Regions from separate parts of the Providencia sp. genome, predicted to be linked through region 4. Evidence: predicted binding sites of a transcription regulator. Region 4 holds the regulator's gene; each other region holds the start of a gene.
What was found. Region 4 encodes LexA, which represses DNA repair genes until DNA is damaged. Its sites were predicted from a motif close to TNCTGTATGTACATACAGNA; they were not measured.
Positions count from the first base shown of each region.

Region 1: the regulator LexA is predicted to act here: its motif matches at 6,559-6,578, upstream of sulA (SOS-induced cell division inhibitor SulA).
Region 2: the regulator LexA is predicted to act here: its motif matches at 1,285-1,304, upstream of dinB (DNA polymerase IV).
Region 3: the regulator LexA is predicted to act here: its motif matches at 5,640-5,659, upstream of ACTH6U_RS10115 (metal-dependent hydrolase).

Region 1 is NZ_JBQDNB010000006.1:21,225-29,581, forward strand. It holds gene hspQ (heat shock protein HspQ) at 1-203, shown strand, start outside; gene ACTH6U_RS06880 (CoA-binding protein) at 298-711, opposite strand; gene ACTH6U_RS06885 (methylglyoxal synthase) at 824-1,282, shown strand; gene helD (DNA helicase IV) at 1,340-3,394, opposite strand; gene yccS (YccS family putative transporter) at 3,518-5,665, shown strand; gene ACTH6U_RS06900 (TfoX/Sxy family DNA transformation protein) at 5,760-6,362, opposite strand; gene sulA (SOS-induced cell division inhibitor SulA) at 6,596-7,117, shown strand; gene ompA (porin OmpA) at 7,471-8,357, shown strand, end outside.
Region 2 is NZ_JBQDNB010000001.1:16,824-25,180, forward strand. It holds gene dinB (DNA polymerase IV) at 203-1,264, opposite strand; gene ACTH6U_RS00085 (glycerophosphodiester phosphodiesterase family protein) at 1,641-2,552, shown strand; gene ACTH6U_RS00090 (hypothetical protein) at 2,748-3,107, shown strand; gene nqrM ((Na+)-NQR maturation NqrM) at 3,167-3,394, opposite strand; gene ACTH6U_RS00100 (FAD:protein FMN transferase) at 3,407-4,441, opposite strand; gene nqrF (NADH:ubiquinone reductase (Na(+)-transporting) subunit F) at 4,675-5,901, opposite strand; gene nqrE (NADH:ubiquinone reductase (Na(+)-transporting) subunit E) at 5,917-6,513, opposite strand; gene ACTH6U_RS00115 (NADH:ubiquinone reductase (Na(+)-transporting) subunit D) at 6,518-7,147, opposite strand; gene ACTH6U_RS00120 (Na(+)-translocating NADH-quinone reductase subunit C) at 7,140-7,934, opposite strand; gene ACTH6U_RS00125 (NADH:ubiquinone reductase (Na(+)-transporting) subunit B) at 7,927-8,357, opposite strand, start outside.
Region 3 is NZ_JBQDNB010000010.1:59,172-67,528, reverse strand. It holds gene ACTH6U_RS10140 (luciferase-like monooxygenase) at 1-181, shown strand, start outside; gene ACTH6U_RS10135 (YkgJ family cysteine cluster protein) at 250-636, opposite strand; gene ACTH6U_RS10130 (NADPH-dependent FMN reductase) at 1,211-1,762, shown strand; gene ACTH6U_RS10125 (fimbrial protein) at 2,285-3,244, shown strand; gene ACTH6U_RS10120 (L-cystine transporter) at 3,477-4,868, opposite strand; gene ACTH6U_RS10115 (metal-dependent hydrolase) at 5,049-5,624, opposite strand; gene hxpB (hexitol phosphatase HxpB) at 5,818-6,483, opposite strand; gene ACTH6U_RS10105 (YniB family protein) at 6,831-7,370, shown strand; gene ACTH6U_RS10100 (fructosamine kinase family protein) at 7,467-8,336, opposite strand.
Region 4 is NZ_JBQDNB010000004.1:243,509-251,865, reverse strand. It holds gene ubiC (chorismate lyase) at 1-236, shown strand, start outside; gene ubiA (4-hydroxybenzoate octaprenyltransferase) at 273-1,127, shown strand; gene plsB (glycerol-3-phosphate 1-O-acyltransferase PlsB) at 1,233-3,749, opposite strand; gene ACTH6U_RS05595 (diacylglycerol kinase) at 3,876-4,250, shown strand; gene lexA (transcriptional repressor LexA) at 4,387-5,004, shown strand; gene zur (zinc uptake transcriptional repressor Zur) at 5,277-5,792, opposite strand; gene ACTH6U_RS05580 (fimbrial protein) at 6,784-7,377, shown strand; gene ACTH6U_RS05575 (fimbria/pilus outer membrane usher protein) at 7,475-8,357, shown strand, end outside.

The DNA.
Region 1 (8,357 bases), on a different contig from region 4:
ATATCGCATCTAACACTACGTTGCGCGATCTACCTTGGTATCATGTTGTTATGGAAGATGACAACGGAGATGCTGTTCATACCTATTTAGCGGAAGCTCAAATTACCTATGAAGCTTTTGGCGACCATCCGGAACAACCGTCAATGGATGAACTAGCAGAATCAATAAGATCGCAATTATTAGCACCGCGCTTACGCAACTAACTAACCTGTGGGTTGGTATCTAAAATTACTCGTCAATGATAAATAGTAAAGCAGTTGATCGAACTGCTTTACTTCATCATATGTTCAAAAAGTATTATTTCTCAAGACCTAATGCAGGAATTTCTTGTTTTGGGCATTTATCCATTACAAACTGCATTCCTGCTTGTAATGCAATTTGCTTAGCCTCTTCGCTAATAATCCCTTTTTGTAGCCACAATACTTTTGCATTCACGTCGACCGCTTCTTTTGCTACACCAACGGCCGCATCTGCGTTACGAAATACATCAACCATATCAATTTGTTGAGGGATGTCACTTAACTGAGCATATACTAACTGGCCTAATAAATATTGGCCTGCTAATTTAGGACTAACAGGTATAACGGTATAGCCTTGATGCAATAGGTATTCCATCACCTCATAACTTGGTCTATCTTCGCGGTCACTAGCACCCACTAAGGCAATTATATTTACATGCTTTAAAATTTCAGCAATTTCTTGATCTCTCATCAAAATATCTCCCAAAATCAGTAAACTATTCACCTACATTATGATATATCTTGTATCTAAATGCTCATTCGTTTTTAAAGGCGAAATCATGCCTTTTATTTAAGGGAATATCATGGAATCAACGACCCGTAAATTAGCCGAATCAAAAAATATCGCACTGGTTGCCCATGACCATTGTAAACCTTCCTTACTCGCTTGGTCCAAAAAAAATAGTGAACGACTTCAACTACATAAATTATTTGCGACAGGTACAACAGGGACTCTCATTAGCCAGCATACAGGTTTACAAGTCACTGGTATGCTTAGTGGCCCGATGGGAGGAGACCAACAAATTGGCGCAATGATTGCAGAACAAAGAATTGATTTGCTAATTTTCTTTTGGGACCCTCTAAACGCAGTCCCACATGATCCTGATGTAAAGGCACTTCTACGTTTAGCAACGGTATGGAATATTCCCGTTGCCACTAATGCAGCAACAGCAGATTTCCTTATCACATCACCTTATTTTGATAGCACAATTGATATCGTGATCCCCGATTATCAAAGCTATTTAAATAAACGAACAACTTAATTTTACGCCATACCCGTGCCGGATAACCTCCGGCACACGACTAAAAATCAAAATACATCATGGTTTTTTCTGTCTAGGTACGCCTAACTCGCGAAGATCTTCAACAAAATCAGAAGGATTTTCTGGATTATATAATAACCAAACTTGCTGCTTAGCACGAGTTAATGCCACATATAGCAATCGCCGTTCTTCCGCATGCTCAAACTCTTCAGGTTTTGGTAATAGAGCCTGTTCAATAATCGATTCCCTCGCAGGAGCAGGAAACCCATCCTTGCCTTGGTTTAAACCACAAATAATCACATGGTCCGCTTGCTGTCCTTTTGATGCATGAATAGTCATAAATTTAATATTCAGCTTTGGCCAACGCGTCTGTGCTTTGTTTAAAATCTCTGGCTTTAAATAATGATAACGAGCAAGAATTAATATCGTTTCATCATCAAGAACATAACCGCTCATTTTATCTAATAAACGCTCTAACGCATCTTCATGTAATAAAACTACCGACCTTTTATTACCTTTTGTGAGACTATTAAGGGGTTTATCTAATTGTGCAGGATTTTGTAAAATAAACTGATTCGCGATATCACCAATACGTTCATTAAATCGATACGTGGTATCTAAAGCGCAGCTATCACCTTCACCAAAATAATGCTGAAATGAGGTCGTTAAATTTAACTCAGCCCCACTAAAACGATAAATAGCCTGCCAATCATCGCCCACAGCAAATAATGCCGTTTGCTTATTTTGTTGACGTAGTGCTTGAAGCAATTTAGCTCTTAAAGGCGAAATATCTTGAAATTCATCGACTAAAATATGTTTCCAAGGGCTAATAAAACGTCCTTTTTCCAATAAGTTTATCGCCTGATGTATTAAACCTGAAAAATCGACTGCACCTTCCTCTTTCAAGGCACTTTTCCAGACCTTTAATAAAGGTGCCATCAATCGAATACGTTTTTGAAAAAGGTCTTTTATTTCTTCATCTGTATTTTCTATCATGTCCTTTTGGCTACCCCCATGCATTCGCATAAGGTTCAGCCAACGTTCTAAACGAGCACTGACTTTATAGCTAATTTTTTCATCATGCCAAAATTCACCTTCAGGAATTTGCCATTGTAATTCGTCTGATAGCCATTCACGCCAACCTTTGGCTTGCGCTTTTTTACTTGAACACTGCTCACGCCATTCATCTAATAGTAACGTCTGACGTTTTTGAGTGTCAGTTTCTAATTCACTAATCACCGGAGATTTATTACTACCTTCTCGGATAATCTGCAACGCTAAGGCATGAAATGTTTTTGCTACAATATTTTCTTGTTGAAGGCGTAACTGGATACGCTCATTCATCTCATCTGCCGCTTTACGACCAAAAGCAAGTAATAGTATTTGTTCTGGTTTCGCTAGCTCACGTTGTAATAACCATCCCGCTCTTGCCACCAAAACAGAGGTTTTGCCACTACCTGCCCCCGCAAGAACTAATACATTGTCTTCACCGTTAATAACTGACAGTGATTGAGAATAATTTAACGCAGAAGATTCCACATTTTGAAAAAAATCGGCATAGCGAGAAAGAACAGACTCACACCATTTTTCATTAATTTGAGTACGGCAGCGTTGACTCTGATTAAGCCATTTTTGACATAATTGATATTGAGAAAAACAATTTTGAAATGATGAAATACGTGCTAAAGGTAGTGGGAGCGACGAGAATTGTTGTGTAATTGACTCTCTAATTGCCGCTAAATTGCGTAAACTCAGCCAAGCATCCTGAGTTGTTTGCTGCAATATACGTTCTGCCAGTGAAGTTAACACCTCAGCACTCACCATACTCATTTCAGCGCTCCATTGCTGCCATTTTTCATTTAGATAATGATAAAAATGCTGAGTTTGCTTCCATTCTGTGCCATGCAAGCGCACCACTTGCTCACCAATGATTTCAAATTCTAATTCGCCCCATACAATCCCTCTTTTACACCGAATATCAATGAGTTCATTAAAAGGGATCATGTATTGGTGATTTTCACCACTGACTTCTATGCCTGCATTAAGTAAGCGAACCCGATTATAGGGATGCTGAGCCAGGCGCTGTCCAATCTGCGTCGATTTCAGTTCCATACGTCTTGCACCTGAATTAATCAATAATGAAAATAATGGCAGCTTGATTTCAAACGGTTTTTTATTATCGAGAAACAAGCTATCCTATATAAATTAGGGATTGTCTTACCTTTGAGGTATTTTGTGTTAACGCTGCTGACCAATTTTCGCCGTGTGCTTTATAACAGCCATATACTCTATTATATCCGAATCTTAATAGCGCTGACAGGAACAACATTAGTTCCATGGTTATTAGGTCAGGATCCTAAAGTCACGATCCCCCTTACATTGGGTGTTGTAGCCGCCGCATTAACTGACTTAGATGATAGGCTAACGGGCAGAATAAAAAATCTCATCATCACTTTATTTTGCTTTTTTATTGCATCAGTCTCAATTGAACTGTTATTCCCCTACCCCATCTTTTTCTTTTTCGGTCTCGCTTTTTCTACCTGTGCTTTTATTCTACTTGGCGCATTAGGGCAACGCTACGCAACTATCGCCTTTGGTGCCTTACTTATCGCCATTTATACCATGCTAGGTGTGCCCATTTTTGATACTTGGTATCAACAACCCGCCTTGTTGCTGACTGGTGCTATTTGGTACAATATTTTAACTTTGATAGGGCATCTTCTATTCCCTGTTAGACCATTGCAAGATGCCATTACTCAATGTTATCAGCAACTATCTGCCTATTTAGATGCTAAAGCCAACTTATTCGATCCCGATCTCGAAGATGACTACCAACAATCCGTCTATGATTTAGCACTGGTTAATGGCACCCTTGTTAGCACAATGAATCAGGCCAAAATTGTCCTACTCAGTAGGTTAAAAGGCGATAGAGGCCAAAAAGGCACACGAAATAGCCTCCATTATTACTTTGTTGCACAAGATATTCATGAACGAGCAAGCTCCTCACATGTCCAATATCAGCAATTAAGTCGTACATTGCGCCATTACGATATCTTATTTCGCTTTCAACGTTTACTCACCATGCAAGCAAGAGCCTGCCAACAGGTAGCTCAATCCGTATTATGGCGTAAACAGTACCAACATAATCCTCGCTTTGAACGGACTTTTGCTTACCTCGAAAATTCATTGCAATTATTAAAAGTACAATCACCTAATCTACATGAAATTAAAGCGTTGCATAATCTGCTTAATAATTTAAAGGGCATTGATATACAACTTAAAGGATTAGGTTTAGAACAAAGCTCATGGTTACAAAATGATAAACAAATTGAACAACTTTCTGACGAATCCCTTTCTGGTATTGGCGATATTATTGCGCGGGTAAAACATAATCTAACGCCTAAATCTTCACTTTTTCGCCATGCCGTCAGGATGTCAATACTGTTATGTACCGGCTATGCCATCATTCAATTGTTTGATATGGAACGTGGATACTGGATTTTGCTGACCAGTTTATTTGTCTGCCAGCCCAACTATAGCGCCACTAAACGACGTTTAGCGTTAAGGATCATCGGAACCATTGTCGGTATTTTGATTGGCTTGCCACTTCTCAATATCATTCCATCTATTGAGGGGCAACTTACGTTAATCGTCGTATCGGGATTACTGTTCTTTATGTTCCGTAGCAGCCAATATGCACAAGCCACCTTATTTATCACACTATTAGTTCTATTTTGTTTTAATTTATTAGGTGAAGGGTTTGATGTGGCATTACCAAGAATCATTGATACTGTCATCGGCTGTTTCATTGCATTACTTGCCGTTAGCTTTATTTGGCCAGACTGGAAGTTTCGCCAACTTCCACAAGTTATACAAAAGACAATGGAGAGCAACTGCCGCTACTTAGATGCAATCTTACAACAGTATTATCAAGGTAAAGATAATAGTCTTGAATACCGCATTGCTCGTCGTGATGCTCATAAGAATGATGCCGAATTTGCCTCTATTGTTTCTAATATGGCGACTGACCCAAAATCCTATCAAATTACGCAAGAACAAGCTTTTCGGCTACTTTGCTTAAATCATACTTTATTAAGCTATATTTCAGCACTTGGTGCACATCGCGAAAAAATGCCAAATAACGAAAATCTTACCTTATTAAACGATGCAGTTTGCTACGTAGAGTCTGCTATTCAAGTAACTCAACAGGATGAAACAATTGATGAAAAATCCGATCAATTACGTCAAAGCTTATTACAACGAATTGATAACACGTCCACCAGTGACGATGAAAAAACACAATTGATATTAGAGCAAACTAAATTGTTACTCGAACTTATTCCTGAAATTAAGCTCATGATAAAACAAATTAACGTATCTTAAACGTACTGATGAGCGGGCATTAAAATCCTATAGTGGCGTTTAATGCCCGCTCTGTTATTCATATTGTTACAATGATATTTAATCAATAACGTAATTAATTAACATCGTTATACCAGTTAATCAATTCCTGCTTAATATTTGTTGGCAGTACGGCACTATGGCAACCTTCAATTGCAGCGGCGAGTCCAATTAAAAATTTAATACTCGGATTATGTCGTCCATGTTGTTTTAATTTAAGAAAACAAGCTTTAGCACCCATCATACGCAATTCCTCCACATGATAGATACCAATTTTACCCAAAGCCCTTTCAACCGACATATTCATATTGGGTAAATCTTTAATACGAATTGATACTGTTTGTTTTTGTTGCAGCTCCTCCATCGCAGAACGATACGCCAATTCAATGTAGTAAAGACATAATCCTTCATCACACCATATTTGTTCAGGTAATTGGTAATATCGAAGTGCTAATGGGATCCCTTTTTTACTATAAACTAAGCGGTTAAGTTCCGAGGCCTCAAAATGACTTCCTGCCAATAAACATCCTCTTAAATAAAAATGCTCTTCTAAAATCACCCCAATAATTGCATTATCAACAAGTAGGCAATGCCCACCAAAATGATTTTTTCTTTTCAATTCCCCAAATTGACCTAATAACCGATACAAATTGTAAATTTTTTCTTCCTGTAATGACATATGCCCTCACTCCTTTTAAGGCTTATTGCACTTCAATTCCTACGAGTAGAAACTTTAGAAGTCCTTTTTTTACAAATAATTACACACAACTGATTCTGAGAGTTTCTACAATAAATGCCAAGCTTAATGCATTTAAAAACCACAAAGTTGCGAAGCGCTTTGAAAAAATAGGCTTGATATTGGATGAATATACAGTTACTGTACGTTCATACAGTATCGTAACGAGGTGAATTATGAGCATCTATTCTTGGAATAACACAACAGAACATTCTCTCAATGATTACACACAAACTCTGTCATCAGAAAGTCACTTAAGTGACTCAATGCAACAAGGTATAGTGAGTGAACTTGTCTACGATGAAAAACACCCAATCATGGATTATATTCTTTTACCTATGCTGCGGCAGTTTGGTATACAGTCGCGTTGGCTGCTTTGGTTAAGCCCAAATAAAAAATTAAGTAAACACTGGTTAGAGCAAGCTGGAATTCCAACGCATAAAGTTATGCAATTAAGTCATATGGAATCTATCACGACGATTGATGCAATGGAAAAAGCACTCAGAAGTGGTAATTATAGTGTCGTATTAGGATGGCTTCCTGAAATAAGTGAACATGATTTCATCCGTTTACAATATGCTGCTCAAGAAGGTCGCTCAATTGGCTTTATTATGCGTCCACAAATGACATATAATATGGCTAGCATCAATTCTGGACAGCAAAATCATCTAAAAATTCATTCAGACTATTATCATTAAGCAATATTAAGAATTTTCTTACTAAATTTAACCTCTTGTAATAATTAGCCCTAAAGTGAAATGAAAAACATTGAAGATCAACTAGATAGCTAAAAAGTAAACAAGATGCTAAATATATATATCCCTCTGATTTATACAATAAAATAATATTTTTTTTAACCTTTATTGCTCACTCTACTTGTATCTTTCTCCGTTCGTTGTAGACTTTAGCTTGTTATGCGTAAGGCATTATTTTTTACTTTTCGTAATTTTTTGTAGATAATGTCAGCGAACCTAGCAAGTAAATAGAACCAATGGCAAATAATAAGGCTCATTGAAGCCAGCCAATATTGGATGATAACGAGGCGTAAAAAATGAAAAAAACAGCTATCGCAATAGCAGTGGCAGTAGCAGCATTTACAACTGTTGCACAAGCAGCTCCAAAAGATAACACTTGGTATACTGGTGCTAAATTAGGTTGGTCACACTATGAAAGCACTAGCCTAAACCCATCTAAAGCTGATAACCAAGCATGGAATAATGTAGGTAACTCTACTGACCGTGACACTATCGGTGCAGGTGCTTATGCAGGTTACCAATACAACCAGTACATGGGTTTTGAACTCGGTTACGACTGGTTTGGTAAAATGAAATATAAAGGCGCTGACAACAGCGGCGACCTGAAATCTATGGGTGTTTCACTAACTACCAAACTGAGCTATCCAATCATGGATGACTTAGACGTTTATACTCGTCTTGGTGGTATGGTATACCGTACAGAAGCTAAAGCTAAACAAGATGGCCAACGTTTCAAAGAAACTGACACTGGCGTTGCACCTGTATACGCATTAGGTCTTGAGTATGCAATCACTCCAGAGTGGGCTACTCGTTTAGATTACCAATGGGTTAGTAGCCTAGGTGATAAAGACAATATCGGTGTTCGTCCAGACAATGGCATGCTGAGTGTTGGTGTTGCTTACCGTTTCGGTCAAGAAGCAGCTCCAGTAATTGCACCAGCTCCAGTTGTTGAGCCAGCAGCTCCAGTTGTTGAAAACAAACGTTTCACACTGCGTTCAGACGTTCTGTTTAACTTCAACAAAGCAACTTTGAAACCAGAAGGTCAGCAAGCGCTGAACGAACTGTATACTGAACTAAGCAGCATCGACCCTACTCAAGGTCGCGTACTGGTAGTTGGTTTCACAGACCGTATCGGTTCACAAAACTACAACCTGCCACTTTCTCAGAAACGTGCTCAGTCAGT
Region 2 (8,357 bases), on a different contig from region 4:
GTTTTAAGTTTTAAGTTTTAAGTTTTAAGTTTTAAGTTTTAAAATATTATCCAAAATAATTTGAGCTGTAACTAGGCGGCAATTGAGCTAATCCTTGGGAGCATACATAAGTATGTGACCACGGTTAGCGAATGCAGCCAACAACGTTATGGCTCAAAGTATGAAGGATAAAGATACCTTGAGAAGCCAACAACGCTGTGGCTCAAAGTATGAAGGATAAAGATAATTGCTGTTCGAGCTGAGGACTTATCAACATAACATGTAACCCCACTAGCCGGACTCCCCTACCTTTCCGACGATTTTCCCAAACTTGTTTTGCAATTTGAACTAAATCTGATTTATCAAGTATTGGATAAACATGCTCTTGTGTTGTTTGTTGAAAATCAGCGAATTTAAATTTCACACCTTGGCGAGCAATACGTAAGTCTGGTTTTACTTTTGCTAAGCGCAATTGCAGTTCATCGTATAGCTTATCCAACAACAATAAACATTCCTCCCACTGATGAATATCTTCCGCTGATGTTCGCTCTACCCCAACCGATTTACGTAATCTATCAGGATTCACTGGGCGCTCATCGATAGCATGACAACGCTCCCATAATGATTGTCCAAATTTACCCATGTTTTTAATTAATGCGATTACGTCATATTTTTGGACGTCGGCACAGGTATGTAATCCCATATCTGCTAATTTTTGAGCCGTGACTTTGCCTACTCCGGGGATCTTTTTAAGTGACAATGTTAAAACAAACTCAGCCATATCTTGCGGTTTAATCACGTATTGACCGTTCGGTTTATTCATATCAGATGCGATTTTTGCCAAAAATTTTATCGGCGCAATACCCGCAGATGCGGTGAGTTGTAATTCATCAAAAATTTGTTGACGAATAGCTTCTGCAATTAAAGTTGCTGAGCCATGTAATTGTTGGCAATCAGTAACATCTAAGTAAGCTTCATCAAGGGAAAGAGGTTCAATTAAGTCAGTGTAACGTGCGAAAATTTGCTGAATACGGACAGATGTCTCTTTATATAACGACATTCGCCCTGAAACAACTTTAAGATGAGGACAAAGTCGTAACGCAATCGCCGTGGACATAGCACTATGCACACCAAAGCGCCGCGCTTCATAATTTGCCGTACAGATAACCCCTCGGCGATCCGCACTTCCTCCCACAGCGACAGGCACATTGCGTAAAGAGGGATCATCACGCATTTCTATCGCTGCATAAAAGCAGTCCATATCAATATGAATAATTTTACGCATAATACACTCACACCATAAAATACTGATTAAATATACAGTATAGTTATGAAACATTCAATTATATACATGCCTCATTGTGTGATGACGTTTGAAATATTCAGTCACGCACTTATTCATACGATTGAAATATATTACTGCCAGAATCTACGATTTCCATATGTATATAGTGCCTGTACATCAATGCATTCTAGCAATTAGCTTAAACTTCACCCATATAATTTGATGAGAAGAGCCATTAAAAAATCGGATTACAATTGCAAGTTAGTCTTAATTTCATGAAGAACTACTTACAAATGACAAAAAAAGTATTACAACAACAATTCATTAAAATTAACACAACATATTGATATAATTAACATCATAGGAAATACACACAATGAATAAATTAACACCACGTATAAAAAAAGGAATGGTTATCAGTCTATTTCTTCTTGCTAGTCACAGTGCATTCGCACAAAACCCACAAATTGTGGCACACCGAGCCGGAACTGCTGATGCCCCAGAAAATACCCTTTATGCAATTAACTTAGCAAAAGATAATAAAGCCAATGCGATTTGGCTCACCGTACAACTCAGTAAAGATGATCAGCTGGTGCTGTATCGACCAAGTGACTTAGATGCGCTAACCAATAAAAAAGGGCCAATTTCAAATTATTCTGCCGAACAACTCAGCCAAATAAGCGCAGCTCACCAATTTAATCAAAAAAATAACTTACAATTACCCGCTCAAGAAACAACCATTACTACTTTAGAAACTATCTTAAAAAAATATCCAGATACACCTTTTTATATCGATTTGAAATCTCCAGATGCAGATCCTGATATCCAAGCAAAAGCGATATTTTCATTATTAAATAAAACCAATGCATTTAATCAGGTTCGCTTCTATTCCACTAATAACGATTTCATTAAAGCATTGCCAAAGATTTCGACAAAAATTAATACCTTTGAAAGCCGTGATGATACCCGTACCCTATTAGCAAATAGCGTAATGAACCATCAGTGCCCCGTCGCAGCTGAACAATCTACCACTCAAGATACGCAATCCGTTCGTTGGTATGGCTTTGAATTACACCGCAAAGTCGAGGTTGTTGAGAAATACACTTTAGGTGAAGCCCGTTCTCCTGCAACACTGTCTTGGGATAAAGAAGCGGTTGATTGTTTTAGAAAAACAGGGAACGCCTATATTATTTTATTTGGTGTAAACAATGCCAGTGACTATCAATTAGCTAAAGAAATTGGTGCAGATGCAGTGATGGTTGACTCACCGAAGGCCTTCAAACAGTAGTTTATTAACTGGCTTAAGCTAATTTATGTAATAACAAAATTATATTGTTACCCGCTATAGATTAATTAAGCCATTTTTATTTCATAATGCATTTCAATGAATACTTTGTTGTTAGCAAATGATAATCAATATTAATTACACCTTAAGATATTGGTGTGATAATTAATTACATCTAATAATCAAAGGGCTAAATTTATGTCTACATCACTTGGGCAAATCTCGATTGAGAATTTTTGGAATGAAGATTTAAAGAAAGTCGAAATTTTTTATCAACGAGGTTCTAATATCATCGAGAACGTTTTTGTTCTTTATAATTTGGCAGATAAAAGAACTATTAAGGATATCCATACCTTTAGCTTTGATTTAAAAGACAAAATGGCATGGAAAGCAAAAATAGTCACTAAAGATGGGCAGTTTTGGAGTAGTGGGGATTATCTGCCTTGTCAAATTCAGGATAACGACAATGGCAAAGTAACCATTAATTTTAACGGGAATTCAAAGCAGATGTCTATTATTTACCCTACATCTGGTTCTTGTTCGAAAGAAATGTATTAGATATTAATAAATATAAGCATACCCATATTCCATAAGTATGCTTACCGAGAAATATCACTTTAAATAATTCTATGTTTATCTAACATTTTTTGCCGTGCTTCTTCACGCGCCATCCGTTTTTTACGTGCATCACAAGGCTCTGGGCAATCGCATACTTTCTCAACACCAATGCTGCTTAGCCCACCGCAACTCCCTTGAATACTTTTACGCTTAATAATATATCCAAGTGACATACCTAAAAATGCCAATAAAAATAAGACAAAGGCTGCAATAAAGGTATTTAGCATTCCTTTCTCCTCCTATTTACTGTCTTTCTTTAAGAATGGTTCGAATGCTTTAGTATAACGCTCTTCAAACCCTTTATCCGTCTTAACAATCATAAAAACAGGAATATTCATTTTTTCGGCAAGTGCAAAACCTACATCTGGACCTAACACATTCAGCCCCGTCGATAACCCATCAGCGCTCATGCAATTATCGGCAAGCACAGTAATCGAAACGAGGTTATGAACAATTGGTTTGCCTGTTTTTGGATCAATTGTATGTGAGAAGCGAACACCGTCTTGCTCAAAATAATTACGGTAATCACCAGAAGTCGCAATAGACAGATTTCCTGGTTCGATGATTTCTTGTGCAGTTTGGCTTACGCCATCAGTAGAGGGCTTTTCAATTGCAATCCGCCAAAGTGCATCTTTACCATTATGGCCTTTAGTGCGAACTTCTCCACCGATATCAACCATATAATCATTGATATTAAGTGATTCTAAATACTCAGCAACAACATCAACACCATAACCTTTAGCTATTGATGACAAATCTACATAGAGCTCAGGTATGGTTTTAATTAGGTTATTATCCTGTACAGACAGTTTTTCAATACCAACCCATGCCCGACGCTTTTCTAACTCTTCATCTGTAGGTGCTTTTGTTACGCGTCCTTCCGGTCCAAATCCCCATAAATTCACTAAAGGGCCGACCGTCACATCTAAAGAACCATCGGTTAACTTATTAATTTCAATCGCTTTTGAAACGACTTTAGCCGTTGCTGCGGAAACAGGAAAAGGTACGTTGACTGCTTTTGATTGATTAAAACGACTTAGCTCAGAATCAGGTCTGTATGTTGACATTTGGTCATTAACTTCTTCCAAACGCTTATCAATTTCCGATTGAATCGCTTCAGTTGAATGTTCTGACGAATCAGAGACATACTTAACAGAATAATAAGTCCCCATTGTTTGTCCCTGAATATTTTGCTGTTCAGGTCCACCGCAGGCGATTAAAAATAAAGTTGCTGCAAATAACAGTATTGGGGCGATCATCTTTCTGTTTAGCATAATTTTCTCTGCTTCAATCGTAAATGTTCACATTTGTGGACACTTAGACTATTAACAATATCAACATTTTTACAAATAAAGAGAATGTTTCAGTCAAAATAAATAAAAAATCAATTCACTGATTTTCGGTCTTAAATCTTAAAGAGGGGAAAAACATGTTTTCCCCTCTTTGTTTCAGATTTTACTGCCACTATACATGAACAATCAATACAACTTACTTAGCGTTAGTAGTATTAGCCACCAAAATCATCCAGTAAGATATTATCATCTTCAACACCAAGGTCTTTTAACATCTTGATGACCGCAGCATTCATCATTGGAGGTCCACACATATAGAACTCACAATCTTCTGGCGCTGGGTGATCTTTGAGGTAATTTTCATACAGGACATTATGAATAAATCCAGTATAGCCAGTCCAATTATCTTCTGGTAAAGCATCGGAAAGTGCAACATTCCATGTGAAATTTTCATGTTCCGCTGCTAATTGATCAAAATCTTCGGTGTAGAACATTTCACGTTTAGAACGAGCCCCATACCAGAAACTAATCTTACGTTTAGTATTTAAACGACGAAGTTGATCAAAAATATGAGAACGCATAGGTGCCATACCGGCGCCACCACCCACAAAAATCATCTCAGCATCAGTCTCTTTTGCAAAAAACTCACCAAATGGACCTGAGATAGTGACCTTATCACCTGGTTTTAGTGACCAAATATAAGAGGACATAATGCCTGGTGGAACATCTGGATTACGTGGCGGAGGTGTTGCAATACGCACGTTCAACAAGATAATGCCATGTTCGTCTGGGTAGTTTGCCATCGAGTAAGCACGTACTGTTGGCTCTTTCACTTCAGAAACATAGCGGAATAAATTAAATTTATCCCAATCTTCGCGGTACTCTAATGGCACATCAAAATCTGAGTATTTCACTACGTGTGCAGGGCATTCAATTTGAATAAAGCCCCCCGCACGAAATGGTACCACTTCCCCATCAGGAATTTTCAGTTTCAATTCTTTAATGAAAGTGGCTTTATTATCATTAGAGATAACTTCACATTCCCACTTTTTAACCCCAAAAATTTCTTCAGGTAATTCAATTTTTAAGTCTTGCTTGACGTTAACTTGACAAGCTAAGCGACAACCTTCTTTCGCTTCACGTTTGTTAATATGTGAAAGCTCGGTTGGAAGAATATCACCACCACCTTCTTTAATAACTACGCGACACTGGCCACATGAACCGCCACCACCACAAGCCGATGAAACAAAGATACCTTGGTTTGACAGCATACCTAGCAGCTTATCCCCTGCTGGCGCATCAAAACTTTTCTCTGGGTCACCGTTTACTTCAACCTTAATGTTCCCTGTATTGACAAGTTTAGATTTTGCAAACAGGATCAAACCTGTCAAAACCAAAACTATCAGGGTGAACATCACTACACCTAGAATAATAATTTCCATGAATTCTTCTCGCCTTTATAGCTGCACGCCGGAGAAGGACATAAAGCCCAATGCCATTAAACCGGTCGTCACAAAGGTGATGCCTAAACCTTTTAGACCCGCTGGGATATCTGAATATTTCATTTTTTCACGAATTGCGGCCATTAATACAATCGCCAACATCCAGCCAATACCTGAACCAAAACCATACACGATGGATTCGCTAAAGTTATAATCACGCTGGGCCATGAAAGATACACCACCAAAAATTGCACAGTTAACGGTAATCAACGGTAAGAAGATACCCAATGCGTTGTACAGTGATGGGAAATAGCGATCCAAAATCATTTCGAGAATTTGAACCAGTGCTGCAATCACCCCGATAAAGGTAATGAAATTTAAAAATGATAAATCCACTCCTTCAACTAAAGCACCATCGCGCAATACTAAATTAAGCACGAGGTTATTTGCAGGCACAGAGATACCTAAAACGACAGTAACTGCAATTCCAAGACCAAAAGCTGTTTTGACATTTTTCGATACCGCAAGGAATGTACACATACCTAAAAAGAACGCTAATGCCATGTTTTCAATGAATATGGCTTTAACAAACAAGCTAATATAATGTTCCATCAGGTTAATCCTTCTCTATCTGAGCTGGTTTCAAGGTTCGTAATCCCCAAATCAGCATGCCAATGATAAAGAACGCACTTGGCGCTAAAAGGAACAAGCCGTTCGGCATGTACCAACCACCATTTTGCAGCGATTCAAATACCGTGATACCAAACAGTTTTCCTGAGCCAAATAATTCACGCAAGAAACCCACTAAAACTAAAATAACGCCATAACCAAGGCCGTTACCGATACCATCCATAAAGCTTTCAATAGGTGGCGCTTTCATTGCATAAGCTTCAGCGCGTCCCATAACGATACAGTTGGTGATAATCAAACCAACAAAGACAGAAAGCTGTTTTGATATCTCATAGGCATAAGCGCGTAGAATTTGGTCAACAACAATTACCAGTGAAGCAATAATTGCCATTTGTACAATAATCCGCACACTACTTGGAATATAATTTCTAATCAGTGAGATAAAAAAGTTAGAGAACGCAGTAACCAAGGTTACAGCGATAGTCATAACCAGTGCGGTTTCCATCTTAGTGGTAACAGCTAATGCCGAACACACACCTAAAACCTGTAATGCAATTGGGTTATTATCAAACAACGGCCCAAGTAGGACGCGTTTTACTTCTTTTGAATCAGCCATTATTCAGCGCTCCTTCTCGTACTTTTTTCAGGAACGGACCAAAGCCGTTATCACCCATCCAGAAATCAAATGTGTGTTGAATTCCGTTTGATGTCAGCGTTGCACCTGAAAGACCATCAATACCATATGGGCTATCGGTTGAGCCACTACGCACGATTTTAATCGCAGGCATACCTTGTTCGTTAAACAATTTTTTACCTGGCCATTGTGCTATCCATTGTTTGTTATCAACTTCACCACCTAGGCCCGGTGTTTCACCATGTGCATAGTAAGTAATACCGCGAGATGTCACGCCATCAATATCCACTGCTACAAATGCGTACATCACCGACCATAAACCTGAACCATATACTGGCAAAATGATTTGAGAAACTTTACCCGCTTCATCTTTAACCAGATAAATTTCAGCGCTATTTGCACGACGACGAATTTTAGCAATATCCTCAGCAGGTGAAAGTGCAATACTGGTTTCATCACTACGTAATTCATTGTTCAAATCATATCGGCTAGTGCTATCGGATAACTCATTAGTTTTAAAATTCAGAAGTTTAGGTGTAATACGTTCACGATAAACTTGTTGAATTTCTTCAACAGTCATATTTGGTTTCAACAAACCCGCAACACTCAAAATATTACGTTGTGTATCTAACAAGATTTGTTCTTGTTGTTGAGGTTTTAACCCAACAGCAGCACCGGCTACCACGACAGAACATACTAGACATAAAATGAAAACGACTAGAAATGTTCTTCCGATACCATCTTTATTGTTTGGTTTTTCATTAGCCACGGGCTTTTCTCCGCTTAATATTTGCTTGAACGACCATATAGTCAAACAGAGGAGCAAACAGATTGGCGAACAGGATTGCTAGCATCATTCCTTCTGGATAGGCTGGATTCGCAACCCTGATAAGCACGCACATTACACCGATCAAAATACCGTATGCCCATTTACCTTTATCTGTAAATGATGCAGAAACGGGGTCTGTCGCCATAAAAATCATACCAAATGCAAAGCCGCCTAAAACCATATGCCACCACCATTGCATAGCAAATAATGGATTGGTGTCTGAACCGATTAGATTGAACAAGTAAGACATGGCAATCATGCCTAACATCACTCCAGCAACGATACGCCAAGAAGCAATACGGAAGAAAATAATAAGTGCACCACCAATGAAAATCATCAATGTCGAGACTTCACCAATAGAAC
Region 3 (8,357 bases), on a different contig from region 4:
GGTTCAGCAGGCACTCGCTATGTCTTTGGTCGGCGATAAAGCTAAAATTCGTCATGGATTAGAATCGATATTACGTCAAACGCAAGCTGATGAAATCATGGTTAATGGACAAATATTTGATCATCAAGCACGGTTATATTCATTTGAATTGGCAATGCAAGTGATGAATGAAATCTCATGATGAGTTGATTGCAATACTAATTGAGTTAGCTTGGAAGATAACCCAGAAATGCTCTGGGTCATTGACGATTAACAAGCAATTTGCGGCCGATTTGGCTCGAGTGGTGCTAATCCATAAGCCGCGCGAGCTTTATCGCAAGCTTCATTATGTATCCCATTAAGCCAAGATTGCTCAAATTCATGACAAGGCGTTGGTCTTTGGTGATATATTGCACAAGAAACATTTTCCCCAATATTCCCTTTAAGCGCAGTACAGCGTGTATTTTGTTTTTGATTAGTTCCTTGCATACAACTCATAAATGGTGTGATTTGCTCTGTTAGATGTTGTGGTACAGTGCCGCCACCTATTTGCGCTTCAGCCCAATAAAAGGAAACACGAAAATAGGCGCAACAAGCACCGCAGCTAATACAAGGGTTATTTGAGGAATTAGTTTCTAGTATATGAATATTGGTCATATAATTACAGGAGTCCATATTTATAAAATCATTAGAAATATTAATATTAACTACAATTAAATTGTTTAGTGTTGATGGCTAGTCTATTGTATTTTATTGTTTTTTTATTGCTGAGTTATGCAGTATTACTTTTTAAGTAAAAAATAATCCTATATGCTTATTTATCTTTTAAGCTAAAAAAGTTACCCAAAACCTTAGCGAAATTCACCCTCAAAATAGTACAGAAAGTAGACTATTAAAATTACATCAATTTGCCATTCTTTTCTATGGTCATCGTCATAATTATCTGCCAATTTTTGTGATCTGTGATCCAATAGTTTTTGAGTATTTACACCTTGATATCGATACAATTTTTTTGATAATGATCTTTATTGCATGTGTAGTTATGCATAATAATCAACCAAAAATTTAAAGCTTCATTTAACATAGATTTATATGACAGAGAAACAAGACTGACATTTGACGTTGTACTATATGCAGGGGGCTTTCATTCAGTTGCTGGCCTCTGTTCTTATTTTCTACTGGAAATCTCTATTGACGATATGAAATTTCTAAAAATTATGGGTGTTGAAGTATGCATATTCAGATTTTAATTGGTAGTGTTCGTCAGGGGCGTATTGGGCCACAAATAGCATGCTGGGTTAAAGATGTGGTAAGCCAAAAATACTCTACAGAAATTATTGATTTAAAAGATTGGTATTTACCAATGGATGATGAACCTGGATTGCCTGCTGAAGGTATTTATATGCATAAGCATACAATTGCGTGGAGCAAAAAAATTCAAGAAGCAGATGCCTATATATTCGTTTTTCCACAGTATAATTGGGGTTACCCAGCGGCATTGAAAAATGCTATAGATCATTTGTATAAAGAATGGAATAAAAAACCGGCGATGATGGTCAGCTACGCAAATAGAGGAGGGGGTAAAGCTGCACATCAATTACAGCAAGTTCTGGAAGGAATTCACATGAATGTGACTGATACGAATTTAGAAATAAAACTCTCAGAAATTAAATTTTCTCAGTCTGAAGATGTCACTAACTACCCTGAATCCCTTTATCATTATGAAGACAATCTTATAATGGCAATGAATCAGATGTATGATATTCATTCTTATTTAGAATAAAAGTCAAAACGTTGCATTATCAAAATTACTAATTAAAAATTTAGATAATAATGAATGGGTTATCACATAATTTATAGATCGAAACCTCGCTTAACGCGGGATTTTCTGTTTTCTGAGGAATTGATAATGCAAATATTAACAGAGTTAGTATTTAGACCAGTTAAAGAAACGTTAATAGAAAATATAGACGATATATGTATTGATACAGTTAATATATTTAGTTACACACTATAGACGAAATTAATAACTTATGAATATCAATTTACTCACCACCTGAGTAGTATTCTTCGTAGCCAACAACGCATGTTTATTTAAAACAGCTAAAATAGTATGGAAGAGCGACTAGTGACTATAAGTTTACTAAAGCATGAATGCAATTTTGCTAAGAATAAATTATTGCAAATGTGTTCAAGGTGAAATTTAGCATTTGCATTAACATGGCAATGATAAAAAGTATGCAAACCTGCTAAATATCAGTGAGATATATAAAAACTGCTAAGGAACACTTAAATGAAATCCCTTATGAACAAAAAAATAAAAAATAGAGTTAAGAAAGGGGTGTTTAGTTCGTTATTACTGACTTTCAGTGCGCTTTCTTATGCCGGTGTTACATGTACTCCTCAAGGAGCGTGGTTCCCTTTGCCATTACTATCTATTGATTTGAATACAATACCAGGAAATATCCCTGCTGGAACAACATTAGGTAGTGGTTTTTCAGCTATATCATGGAATTGTAATTTTTCAGGATCTCAAGCGGATAGAACTATCTGGTTTTACAATCAAACGCCCGAATCAACTAAAGCTTATCTTCTCTCTAGTGGCGTTAGAGTTTATCAATCAGCTTATGACACTAATGAAGTAGAAATTACAGCACTGAATACACCTAGATTAATGGTTGGGTATTGGAATACAGGTAATTATTCAATAGCTTTATGGCATACGTTTACTATAAAGCGCGGAGCGGGACCATTAAAATCATTTGATACAGGTAATTTTACTCTCGGTTATCACACGGATGGTGTGAGAAATCGTATTGGTGATAATTACACTATCCGTCTGGTAGGAACATTAGTTAACTATTGCCCGACACCTATTGTTACGATGAGTGATGAGGTGGTCGATTTTAAAGAGTTGACGACAGACCAATTTGAAAATAATAAAACAGTAAAAGAAAATTTTAATTTAACATTAACGCCTGTTTCAACATGTGAAGCCGCACTGGAAGTTAGTGTTAAATTTCAAAGTAATAAAGGCGTAGTCAATAATAAATATTTAGTTTTTGATAATGGCTTACAGATGGCGATTACAGACAGAAGTTTAGGGCAAGAAATTCGCTTTGATCAAGAATATTATAAAGGTGTTATTTCTCAGCAAAAACCGGGTAATTACCTTTATTCAGCGGAATTATCTAAAGAAAATAATTCAACGATTAAACAAGGCCCCTTTAGTAATACAGTCAATGTTTTATTCTCATATAGGTAATAGAAACATAGTTTTCAAATATTGTTGATGAAAATAGAAAGATAATAAAATAATCAAAAGTATATGTGAGGTATTTTAAATAAGCTTTAGTTTCATTTTTAAGCTTTACTTGTATCAATTTAATCAAAGGCTGCGCATTGTGTGGCCTTTTTTGTATATAGTCACTAAGAATCAATAAATTAAAGCAAAAAAAACCTGCCTAAGAAGGCAGGTCTATTAACTGAACTAATAATTAAACATGCTTTAATTCAGTATCATTTTCTTGATTGAAAACTGATTTATCAGTTTCGCCCATTAATTGACTTGTTACGGTACCTGCTGTCATAGAACCACTGACGTTAAGTGCAGTACGGCCCATATCGATTAGTGGCTCAACGGAAATCAATAGAGCAACAAGTGTGACGGGCAGTCCCATCGCAGGTAGCACGATTAGCGCTGCAAATGTTGCACCACCACCCACACCTGCGACACCTGCTGAGCTGATAGTCACCAGACCCACTAACGTTGCTATCCACAGAGGGTCAAATGGATTGATTCCCATCGTCGGTGCAACCATGACTGCAAGCATTGCAGGGTAGATACCCGCACAACCATTTTGACCAATAGTTGCACCAAAAGAGGCAGAGAAGCTCGCAATCGACTCAGGAATACCAAAACGACGTGTTTGTGTCTCGATATTTAGCGGGATACTTGCGGCACTTGAACGACTAGTAAACGCGAAAGTTAGTACAGGCCCTGCTTTTTTGAAAAAGGTAATAGGGTTCAAACCTGTTGATGCGACTAATATGCCGTGAATAACAAACATAATGGCAATAGCGACATAAGATGCAATGACGAATGTCCCTAGGTTAATGATGTCTGCAAGATTAGAGCTCGCAACGACTTTTATCATTAACGCCATAACACCATAAGGGGTTAAACGCATAACTAAACGCACTAATTTCATTGCCCACGCTTGTAGCACATCAATAGCCGCTAATGCTTTCTCACCGCGTTCTTTATCATCTTTAAATAGTTGCAGTGCAGCTACACCGAGGAATGCAGCAAAGATAACAACACTGATGATAGAAGTTGGACTTGCGCCAGTTAAATCAGCAAACGGGTTTTTAGGGATAAATGATAAAATCAGTTGTGGAACCGTTAAATCTGAAACCTTACCAATATAGTTAGTTTGGATAGCACTTAGACGTGCTGTTTCTGATTGGCCTTGAACTAAGCCTTCAGCTGTCAGCCCAAACATATTGGCAATTAATATACCAACCAATGCAGCGATTGCCGTAGTGAATAACAACGTGCCGATTGTTAGAAAGCTAATTTTACCTAGTGATGAGGCCTTATGTAGCCTTGCTACCGCACTCAAAATAGAGGCAAAAACTAATGGCATAATGACCATTTGTAATAGTTGAACGTAACCATTACCTACGATATTGAACCAAAGAATGGAGTCTTTTACTGTTTGGTGGCCGCTGCCGTACACTAAATGTAGTACGACACCATAAGCAACACCGAAAACGAGACCAACCAATACTTTTTTAGACAGGCTCCAGCCTTTTGAACCAAGTTTTGCTAGCAGTATTAGTAATGCCACAAAAACGAGTAAATTTATAATTAGAGGAATATTCATTCCGGACTCCAAATCGCTGATTTTAAATTACGTTGCTTGTTATTTAATCCTTCATGGTTATAAGGATTATATTTCTTCTAACAATTGGTTATATGTTATCAGGTGATAAAACACATTTCTTATAATGAAAAGTAATAAGATAGTTTTATTCATGCTTACAGTATATTACAAAAGCGGCGTTTATGTAGACAAGTGTATATCCATTTGATTATGAATATATTTTATTGCGCTCTCAATTTGAAAGTAAAAATCCAACTGGTAGCCTGCCGGTAACAAACATGCACAAACAGTCAAAAAAACAGAAATAAAACGCTCACCTCGTTTGCTATTTTTACTGCGTAATAATGGTAGGCAAAAACGTTGAGGTAAAGGCCATAGAAGAGGAACCCCTGATGGAGTGAGCATATCGGCGACAAGATGACTCAGATAACCTAATAAAAAAGCTTGAATTAAATCACTGGGAATACCCCAATCAACAGGTAACCATTGATAGCAGGAAATCATTAATATAAGCCATGCTATTAAGCTATGAGTAAAGCCACGATGGCCACAGAGTTTTGATATCGGAAGGGAGACTATACGTAACAGACGCCCAGGGATAGATGAAGGGTGGTCAATATCGGGCAGTAATGCACCTAATAACGTTCCTGGGATCATGTGCAGCCAATCACCTTGAGCAAGCTCAGGCGTTAATTGTAATTTATGAGCCATTATTAACGAGGCGACGGAAAAAAGCAGATGCCCTTCAGCAGTCATGGTGGATAAAATACCATCTGTTTATCTATACAGTTAAATGGCAGTATAAAACGTTTAAAAAGAATATGATAGAGGGAGTAAGTTAAAAAAACTCTTATTTATTAGCAGATAACAAAAGAATTTTATTCTCTGATGCGAATTCCCCTATCGAAAGTGGATAGGGGAGCGCACTTATTAATTTATGAGGCAATGATTAGCGTAAATATTCAGCAGTTAAGTCATTGAGTGATGCCAGTTTCACATCAGCTAATCCGAAACGAGGATCGTTGAAATGTTGACGATCCGGTATCACAATAGAGCGCATTCTTGCCGCTTTTGCCGCTATCATACCGTTGAATGAATCTTCTAAAGAGACGCAATGGATTGGTTTTGTCGACAGTTGTGCCGCTGCTTTAAGATAAACTTCAGGATGCGGTTTACTCATGGGTAAATCAGCCGCAGAAACTACCGCTGAAAAATAATGGCGAATATTAAGCAGCTCTAGAACTCTTTCTAACATATACATCGGCGAGGCAGAGGCTAGCGCAATTTTTAAATCTAAAGAGCGACATAATTCCATTGCATGTTCGACACCAGGAAGAACAGGACGAGTTTCTTCAACTAGACCAATAACGCGGTCAATAATTCGTTGTTTCGCTTCTTCTTGGCTACAACCTTGCCAAGGTGAAGCTTGATACCAAAGTTCAACAACGTGATCAATACGTAACCCAAGTGTGTCTGGAAGTGAATCAGCGATAGAAAGATCAAGCCCCAACTGTGAGAAAACCTCATGTTCTGCTTGTGCCCAAAAAGGCTCTGAGTCTATTAGCAAGCCATCCATATCAAAAATAACGGATTGGATAGGTAATTTATGGTACATGTCAAAACTCCATTCATGTATGAGTGTATTCTTGCCAGATTTCAAGTGATTGAATCTAAATAAAACATCACAATAGACAGTGTTCTCATTGTGATTGGCAACTTGAAAGTGTTAGCGCCTACTTTGAGTGATGCATTGTAGCAAGTCAGCACCCGATTAGACATATACAGCTAGCGCTAATATTGAACCCATTAGTGCATAGGGTAGTGCATAGGGCACTTGAATAATCTGAAAGTGATAACAAAACTATCATTTCTAAATGGAAATTTGTAGAGGATGGGCAATTTCAGCTATTATTAATAGGAAAATTGGGTGACAAAAATAAATATTGTTAAGGAATAGTTGCAATGAATTTCCGCAATGCTAGTTATATCGCTATTGGTAAACGTATTTTGGGGTGGGTTGTATTTCTTGTGGCGTTAGTTTCTACGTTAGCTTCTTTAATTAAACTAGCAGCGATAAAAGGATTAGAAGGTGAAGGGATTAATGCGGTCGCGAATGATTTTATAAAATTGATGGCCGAAATGACTCGCCAAAGTACCGCATTCCTTAATATTTTTTGGAATAACTCACCAATACCTCATGCCGCAGATGGTTTATCGGCTAACAATATTAGTTTTACGGTAATTTTTGTTTTTATATTTGTTGGGCTTGCTTTAAGTGCTTCAGGATTGCGGATGTACAGACAAATTAAGTTTATTCGTGAAAGTCTTGAAGATCACGTAATTTTGGAAAAAGCCAAAGGTATAGAGATTTCAAAAGAAGAATTAGAAGCTAAAGTGACTATCCCTCGACACACTATTTTTACACAATTCTTTATTTTATATTTTTGGCCAGTTGTGCTAGGAATTGGTATTTTCTTTATGTTGAATTTTTTAAATTGGTAGGTTCTGTTAACCGTAGAAATTATAGTTATTGAGTCTAATAAGTTATCCGAATCACTTAAAAAGTTAAGTGATTCGGCATTACGCTAGCGCAGTATTTTATTGTGTTTCAATCAATTTATCGATGATCGCTCTTGCTTGCAGGTAACTTTGTTCATTACCAAAAATATTGGCTTGATTGAGTAAATAATAAAGTTGATAAATCGGTTGTCGTTCCAAAAAACCATTAGGTAGCGGCCATACGCTTTGATAGCCATCAATAATTTGAATTGGTAGCTCATGATATAAAGGCAGCATAGCAATATCACATTCTCTGTCTCCCCAATAACAGGCAGGATCATAGAGAACACCGTCAATATGATTTGTTACTGCGCAATTAGCTGGCCATAAATCGCCATGTAATAAAGACGGCTGAGGTTGATGTCCCGAAAGACGGTTTTTAACAATATCAACAATCAATTGAATATCACCAAATACCATCCCTTTTTCAGAGGCAAGCTGTAATTGTAATCCAATGCGTTTTTCTGCAAAAAATGAATTCCATCGTTTTTCCCAGCCATTTGGTTGGGTGATGGTACTTAGCATAGTGTCAAAATCAAAACCATAACTCGGTTGTTCTTCCCATTGATGCAAGCGAGCAAGTTGTTGACCAAAGTGCCAAGCGTTTGTGGCGTCAAAGGGTTTTAATGGGAAATATTCAAGAAGGAGGAAGCTATGATGTTTATTGCTACCAACACCATACACTTTAGGGATAGTGACGGTCTGGCTTTTTGCTAATATTTCTAACTGTTCAGCCTCTTGTTTAAACAGCGGCAAAAACTCGCGTCGATTTTGCTTAATGAATACGGTGTGCTCACCGTAGTCAATGCGTAATGTATGGTGAATGTCACCCCCTGATAGCATGACTTTATTACGCAGCTCCGCTTCACCTAAGTGTTCACTTAATAAACGACACATTGCTTGCCACATGATCCACCTCGCTTTGCTTTG
Region 4 (8,357 bases):
GAAGAACGCTTATCCCAGAAGAAACACTCACCGATGATGACCAACAGTTAGTTGATATCGGCAGAGTACCATTAGGGCGTTATTTATTTAGTCGTGATAATCTCACTCGAGATTATATTCATATTGGCTCTAGTGCGAGTCGTTGGGTTCGTCGTTCCTTGCTAAGACTGTCAGATAAACCCTTATTATTAACAGAAATATTTTTACCTGAATCACCTGCATATATTATTAAATAATAAGTAAGAAAGGAGCACGACAAAGTGGAGGGAAGTATGACGCTAAGTAAATGGCATGCATACAGCCGTTTAATGCGTATTGATAGACCCATTGGCTCACTGTTATTACTGTGGCCGACGTATTGGGCACTATGGATTGCGGCTCAAAGTACACCTAGTTTGCATATCTTAATTGTTTTCACCGCAGGTGTATTTTTCATGCGCGCTGCTGGCTGTGTTATTAATGACTTTGCCGATCGCCATTTTGATGGGCATGTGGAAAGAACAAAACACAGGCCTTTACCGAGTGGTGATGTCACCGAAAAAGAAGCCAAAATCATATTTGTGGGTCTAGTTGGCCTTTCGTTTTTACTGGTATTGACCTTAAACTCAATGACTATTTGGTTATCCATCGCGGGTCTTGCATTAGCGTGGGTATATCCTTTTGTTAAGCGTGTTAGTCATTTACCTCAGGTTGTTTTAGGTGCGGCATTTGGTTGGTCGATTCCAATGTCATTTTCTGCCGTCAGTGAATCGCTGCCTTTAGTTTGTTGGTTATTGTTTTTAGTTAATATTCTTTGGTCAGTTATTTATGACACCCAGTATGCGATGGTTGACCGTAACGATGATTTAAAAATTGGTGTGAAATCGACGGCAATTTTATTTGGACGTTATGACAAGGTCATTATTGGTGGATTGCAGCTTTTAATGATTGGCTTATTGATTGTAATAGGCTCTTTAGCAAACTTAGGAACGGCTTATTATATATCATTAGTTTTTGTGTTAGCGCTGTTTATTTATCAGCAAAAATTAATGGTTAATCGTGAACGTGCTCCTTGTTTCAAAGCTTTTTTGAATAATAACTATGTCGGTCTTATTTTATTTATCGGTATTGTTGTGAGTTATTTCTAGCAGTATTAGGAAGATAATAAACGGACAATAAAAAAGGGTAATGCCATGACGCATTACCCTTTTGCTATTCTAATTATCTAACAAGATAACAGACTAAAAATCACGTTATTCTTTTGGTTCAGGTTTCACTTCAGCTGTTTGTTCGGCAACTTTACTTTCAATAACGGGTATCTTTTTAGGTTCAGAAAGCTCATCCGTTTGGCCGACACTTTCAATCGTTAAACGAATTTCTGGTGACATTAAACGGGCGATGACGGCGTAAAGTTTCTTCGCATTTGCTGTGAAAATGTCATTTTCATCGTTATCGATATAGCCTTGCTCTTTTAAGGTATCAACCAGTGTAGAAAATACTGCTTTATCAAAGAATTCAGGTGCATTGATACCATGAAGAACAGATAAACGTTGAGCCAAAATACGACTTTCTTTTTCCAAAGTGTTCCGGCTTATTTCTGGGCTAGCACTGAGTAGAGAAAGTGTAATTGCATAGCGTTGTAGTGTTTCACGGACACCTGCCGCTAACAATTGTAATGGTCGAATACGGCGTGGATTCAGTACTACCATATCGTCATCACGTAAGCCGATAAGTTTCTGATCACTTAGCTCATTAATCAAGGTATCCACGGTTTCTGCTAAAGACTCACTGTCATAACGCATAAACAGTTCAGTTTTAAGGAACGGGTATATTTGCCCTACCTGAAAATGGATATCTTGGCGACTAATGCGCTCATGGTGCAGAACGATACTGGTAATCAACGAAGGTAATACCAGTAGGTGATGGATATTGTTGCGGTAATATGTCATTAAGACGGCATTTTCACGAGGGAGGATAATAATATCCCCCATGCTGTCTTTTTCGACTTCGAATTTATCCATTTGCAATGCATGTTCGAGCAACTGTTCCGCCGTTTTGTTCGGCGTAGTCGCGTCGGCAGTATAAGGCACATTGCGCAATAGTTGCAGATAGCACTCAACTTGTTCGATAAGTTGCTCACGGGTTAAAGAACGTTGGCGCGAAGCAAGCAAAGCGGTTGAACAAAGATTAATGGCATTCGCCGCGGCGGCATTGTTAATATTGACCATGATATTATCTGCCAGCGCGCCAACTGTTGGGTTTAGCCAAGATGGGCGTTGCGGTTCAATAGGGTCAATGGAATCACGCCAATTAGGTACGCGTTGAGTCAGGTATTGAGATAGAGAAATCGGCTGTCCAAAGTTGACATAACCTTGCCCTAAGTTGCGTAACTTACGCAAACCTCGAATCATCGAAAGGAAACCTTCTTTTTCTTTCTCTGCGCCCCGTAGCTCTTTTGCATAGGTGCCGACTTCCATCACATGTTCATAGCCAATATAAATAGGCACAATAGTGATTGGACGTGAGTCTCCACGCAGCATTGCTTGTAATGTCATCGATAACGTACCAGTTTTAGGCGTTAATAAACGACCTGTACGTGAGCGACCTCCTTCAACGAAGTATTCTATTGAATAACCCCGGGCAAATAATTCACTCAAATATTCACGAAATATTGTTGAATAGAGTTTATTGCCTTTGAATGTGCGACGAATAAAAAAGGCACCTAGACGACGGAAAATAGGTCCTGCCGGCCAAAAGTTGAGGTTGATACCTGCCGCGATATGGGGTGGAACGAGCCCTTGGTGATAAAGCACATAGGAAAGCAGTAAATAGTCCATATGGCTACGATGGGATGGAACATAAACAATTTCATGGCCATCTTGCGCTAGCTGGCGGACTCGTTCAGCGTGTTGAACGTTTATCCCTTGATAGAGTCGGTTCCAAGTCCAACTTAGGACTCTATCCGATAAGCGAACAGCTTCGTAAGAAAAATTTGCCGCTATCTCTTCCATCATATTAACCGCATTTTGTTGCGCTTTTTTGAGTGGAATTTTTTTACTGCGCGCTTCATCTTCAACCGCTTTTTCAATTGTTTTTGACGTGAGCAGTTTATTGAACAGTTCATGGCGTACAGGAAGCTTAGGTCCTACCGCGGCTAACCGTTGGCGTGAATAGTGGATCCGAGCAACTCGCGCAAGTTTATTGGCAATAATGGTGTCGGTACCGTGGTCTTGCGCCATTTTTCCGATTGAGACAATCGGTGATAAACGAACAAAACTATCGCGCCCGAGCCAAAGAATGGCAATGAATTTCTGGATACCATTGAGCAGCTTTAACGGCGGTGTTGGTGTATGACCTTCACGTCCTGGCGAGCGACCAAACATCACGGATGCAGGTAGCATCTGAATATCTAAATTTGGATTATTACGATGCAAATCTAAATAAGCATGGAATATTTTCACTGACTCTTTACGTGGATCCGGAGAATAGTAACGAAAAACACGTGGGCCATCATCGATAAATACATAGGCAGGTAATTTAATACCATTGATGTCATTATCAATTAACGGGTCAGGTAGACCGATGGCTAAACATTGGTGACGTAGCGTTAGGAGGTCGGACTTAGAGTGGTATGGCAATACATAAAGCGTAGGCCTATTTGTATCCAATTGCAGCTCAGTAATTGGGTCCGATGGAATTAGTTTACTTTTTACCAATAATTTAAGTGGTAAATTCAACATGTTGTAATATATTTTACGCCATAGTGACATAAATGATTATAGCCTCTTGTTAACAATGCTTCGCAATCATACCAGAAATCAACTGGCAAATCTGTTACTGAGAATTCACTTTGACCGCAAAAAACGATTATTGTTTGCAAATTTTAAGGAATAAATATGGCGAATCAAGATAAGGGTTTAACCCGAGTAATAAAAGCCGCGGGATACTCCCTTAAAGGTCTAAAAGCCGCATGGATAAATGAAGCTGCTTTTCGGCAAGAATCGGTCGCAGCAATTATTGCGATTATTATCGCTTTTTATTTAGATATTAGCTATATAGATAGAATTTTATTGGTCAGTGTTGTTGTGTTAGTGGCAATTGTTGAGTTGATTAACAGCGCAATTGAGGCTGTGGTTGATCGTGTGGGGAGTGAATATCACGAACTCTCGGGTAGAGCAAAAGATATCGGTTCTGCGGCTGTTTTTATCAGTATTGGTTTAGCATTATTTGTTTGGGTAATTGTTTTATGGCAGCGTTATTTTACCATCTAGTCTTGAAAGGCCCTGAAACATAACAAAAGAACCTAAATAGATAGTAAATGCCTAAGTTCAGTGATTTAACTGTTTCAAATCTCAATTTACCTGTATATACTCACAGTCTGACTGTATAAACAAACAGGGGAACGGAATGAAAGCACTGACGGCTCGACAACAACAGGTTTATGACCTGGTGCGTGATCACATCGCGCAAACAGGCATGCCACCTACACGTGCTGAAATAGCAGCAAGCCTAGGTTTTCGTTCACCTAATGCGGCAGAAGAGCACTTAAAAGCCTTAGCTCGTAAAGGTGTAATCGAAATAGTTTCTGGTGCTTCCAGAGGTATTCGTTTGCTGATGGAAGAAGCTAATGATAACCCTGGCTTACCGTTAATAGGCCGAGTTGCAGCAGGTGAACCTTTGCTTGCAGAAGAACACATTGAAAGTCATTATCAGGTTGATCCTGAGTTATTCAAACCACATGCTGATTTTTTATTACGCGTCAGCGGCATGTCAATGAAAGATATTGGTATTATGGATGGCGACCTACTTGCAGTGCATAAAACACAAAACGTTCATAATGGTCAGATTGTGGTTGCACGTATTGAAGATGAAGTGACGGTAAAACGCTTTAAGCAGCAAGGTAACCGAGTTGAATTGCTGGCTGAAAACTCTGAGTTTTCACCTATTATTATCGATTTACGTCAGCAAAACTTTACTATTGAAGGCCTCGCTGTTGGGGTGATTCGTAATAGTGATTGGCATTAGTAGACTGTATTCGTTTTGCTTTAAGTATCTGAATTTTGGCTGGCAGATTTCACTCTGATGTTAGTTATTTCTTAGTGGCGTCTGCCCGCGTGTTTTTATTGCTTTAATATCTAGTTCACATAAAGTGAACAGTTGGCTAGATATTAAGTGAAATTTTTAAATCTTGAACTTAGTTTTTCAACAAGGGTTTTATAGCAATTATTTTATAATAACACTCTTATACCAATGCCGTTATAGGCGCGTTTTCTATCGGTATATTTTTATAACAGCACTCACTTCTTCTTTATAATGGCTTGTTGTTCATGGTTATGCTCACAATGGTCATGGTCTTGACAAGCATTCACTTCATAGCATTCATGACATAATCCATGGTTTTCTACTACGGTATGCCTTAGATGAAACTTATTCTCTCCTGCTAAATCAATAATCGCAGCTTCAATTGTTGTGCAATCACTTTCAGTGACACTTCCACAGATATCACAAATCAGCATGACTGAAATATGACTAGGGTTGTCAACATGATGGCAAATAACGTAGCTATTTGTTGATTCAATTTTATGAATAAAGCCTTGTTCCATTAAAAATTCAAGGCCACGGTAAACTGTAGGGGGTTTTGCTTGAGGTTCAACTTCACGTAATAGGTCTAATAAGTCGTAGGCACTGATAGCCCCGTGCTGTTTCGCTATTAGGCGTAAAACGGTTTCTCGTTGTGGTGTCAATCTAACACCTCTTGACTGGCAAATTCTTTCAGCCATCACAAGCAACATTTCTTCGTTCATTTTTTTCATCTTACTTGTTCCCAACCTTGAAAAACTGAAACGTCTGTTACTCACAAGTTTACCATAGTTTTGTTAGTGATAGAGACTGAAAGCAACAAAGGGTACTCATGGTGAACGGTAAGTAATAATAAGTATATTTGAAAATAGAAAGAAATATAAAAAATAATATAGGGTAGAGTTTATATTTTTTTTATTTATCTATTATTTATCTATTATTTATCTATTATTTATCTATTATTTATCCGGGTGATACATACGATAAACAATTCGCACCAAATATTTAACTTTTAATAAACATTTGATAGAAATGTTATGTTACGTTTTGAACCAATTTCTAATTGAGACTTATCTGAGCAATTTTTATAAAACAAACTATAAGTATTCATTATACGACTATTTTTATCTATTGGTCTTGATGTTTGATTTTAATTGGAATTTTAATTCAAGTTTTACTGTCTATATAGATTTAAATATTGCTTTATTTTTTGTGTTTTTTTGAAATGTTTTGAAATTTTTATAAATAAAAAAGAATGTTTTATATAAATTATTCTAAATAACTACTTTGATTTATGTATTTTATCATGTTTCTAGTTTGTAACTCTGGCATGGTGTTTTTTATTGAAATTTAAAGCTGTATAAACTCATTTCGTGTGTCTTTTTTGACAATAAATATCGAAGTTGTAGAATTGACATCAGAAAATATCAAACGGTATATGTAAAAAACTCATTAAGTGTTCTATATCAATTTTCAATAATTATGAGAGAAACTTAATAATTATTATAAATGAGAATGTTGGCTTCATGAGTTCTGGTCTTTTTAATAAAACGATAAATAAGATGGATCTTATTTATATATACACCTCTAACCTGAGTGAAATTAACAAAGTCGGATTGCTGGAATAATTTCAAGGTTAAATCGATTAAGTAAATGAACTTAATTATTTACCAATAAAAATCAGTAAAGAGGAAGCTTCTTCCTACTTATTTAAAGGTAACGTTTATGAAACTGAATAAATTAGCATTAACTCTAGCTCTTGGTTTTGGTGTCGGTGTTTCTGGTGTTGCATTAGCAGAAGATCCAGTTGTACCTGCAACAGTTGAAAGTTCACAAGGTGAAGTTCGTTTTATTGGCTTTATTAATGATGTTCCATGCTCAATTGATGCCGATAACTTGAAACAAGTTGTTGATTTCGGTGAAATTGCTTTACATGAACTGACTTCTAACCAATTCCGTTCAGATAGCAAAAATTTTGATATCGTATTAAAAAATTGCTCAACTGAAACTTACAAAAACGCGAAAATCACTTTCACAGGTTCTACAATTTCTGGTTTCACAGGTTTTACAGGTGAATTACTAGGCTTAGGTGGAAAAGTGAAAAATGCAGGTATCATTATCACTAATGGTTCTGACAAAGTTGTTGAATTTGGTAAAGAATTCCCAGGAACTGGTACTGGTTATGCTTTAAACAATGGTGATGGCTCAGAAACAACTTTGCATTTCGCGGCTTATGTTAAAGGTAACGAAGCTGCAGATGCAAAAGCAACTACTGGTCGTTTTGACACTGTTGCTAACTTCAAAATCATCTACCAATAAGCTTAAGCTTATTTAGATTGAAACATGTGGCGTTATTTACGCCATATGTTTCTAGCTTATTTTTTATTTTGTTGTTTTTAATTGGCGGCATTATTTAATGAAAAGCATGAAAATCAATTTAATTACAAAATTAATGCTTTTAATGTTAACGCCTATGCTTGCATTTTCTGAAGAAGCTGTCGATTTTAATACAGACTTTTTAGAAGCTGAAGGCACAGAAAATGTTGATTTCAGTAAATTCTCTCATGCTAATTACGTCCCGCCTGGAAATTATTCTCTTGCTATTGAAGTTAACCGTGTAAAGGTGGCGATTGAACAACCAATTATATTTTTTAATCCTAATTACGATGATAAGGTTTCTTTAGCCTGTATTACGCCCGAAATTTATGAATTATTGGGATTAAAAAATGATTGGAGCGCTAAAATAAAATGGCTAAATGACGGAAAATGTTTGGATATCCGTACTATTCCTGAAATGAGCATTCAAGGCGATTTAGCGAAGAATGTGGTGAGTATTAGCATTCCCCAAGCTTTTATGGAATATCAAGACCCTGATTGGGATCCGCCTTCTCGTTGGGATGACGGTATCTTAGGTGCCTTTATTGATTACAATGCTACAGGCCGTGTAGTGAATAAACAAAAAGGTGATAAAGGAACGGAATCTGGCGTAACAGCAACAGGTACCATGGGTGCTAACCTTGGTGTATGGCGCCTAAGAGCTGATTGGCAAGCTCAACAAGGTGATTTAAATAAAGGTAACCAGTCATGGGCTTGGAACCAACTTTATTTATATCGCGCTATCCGTGCATTGAATTCACGCTTAACCATTGGTGAGCAATACTTATCCTCAACGTTGTTTGACAGTATTCGTTATATTGGTGCCAGTTTAGAAACTAATGAATCTATGTTGCCACCGCGTTTACAAGGTTATGCACCAGAAATTGCGGGTGTAGCTAAGACTAACGCAACTATTATTGTTA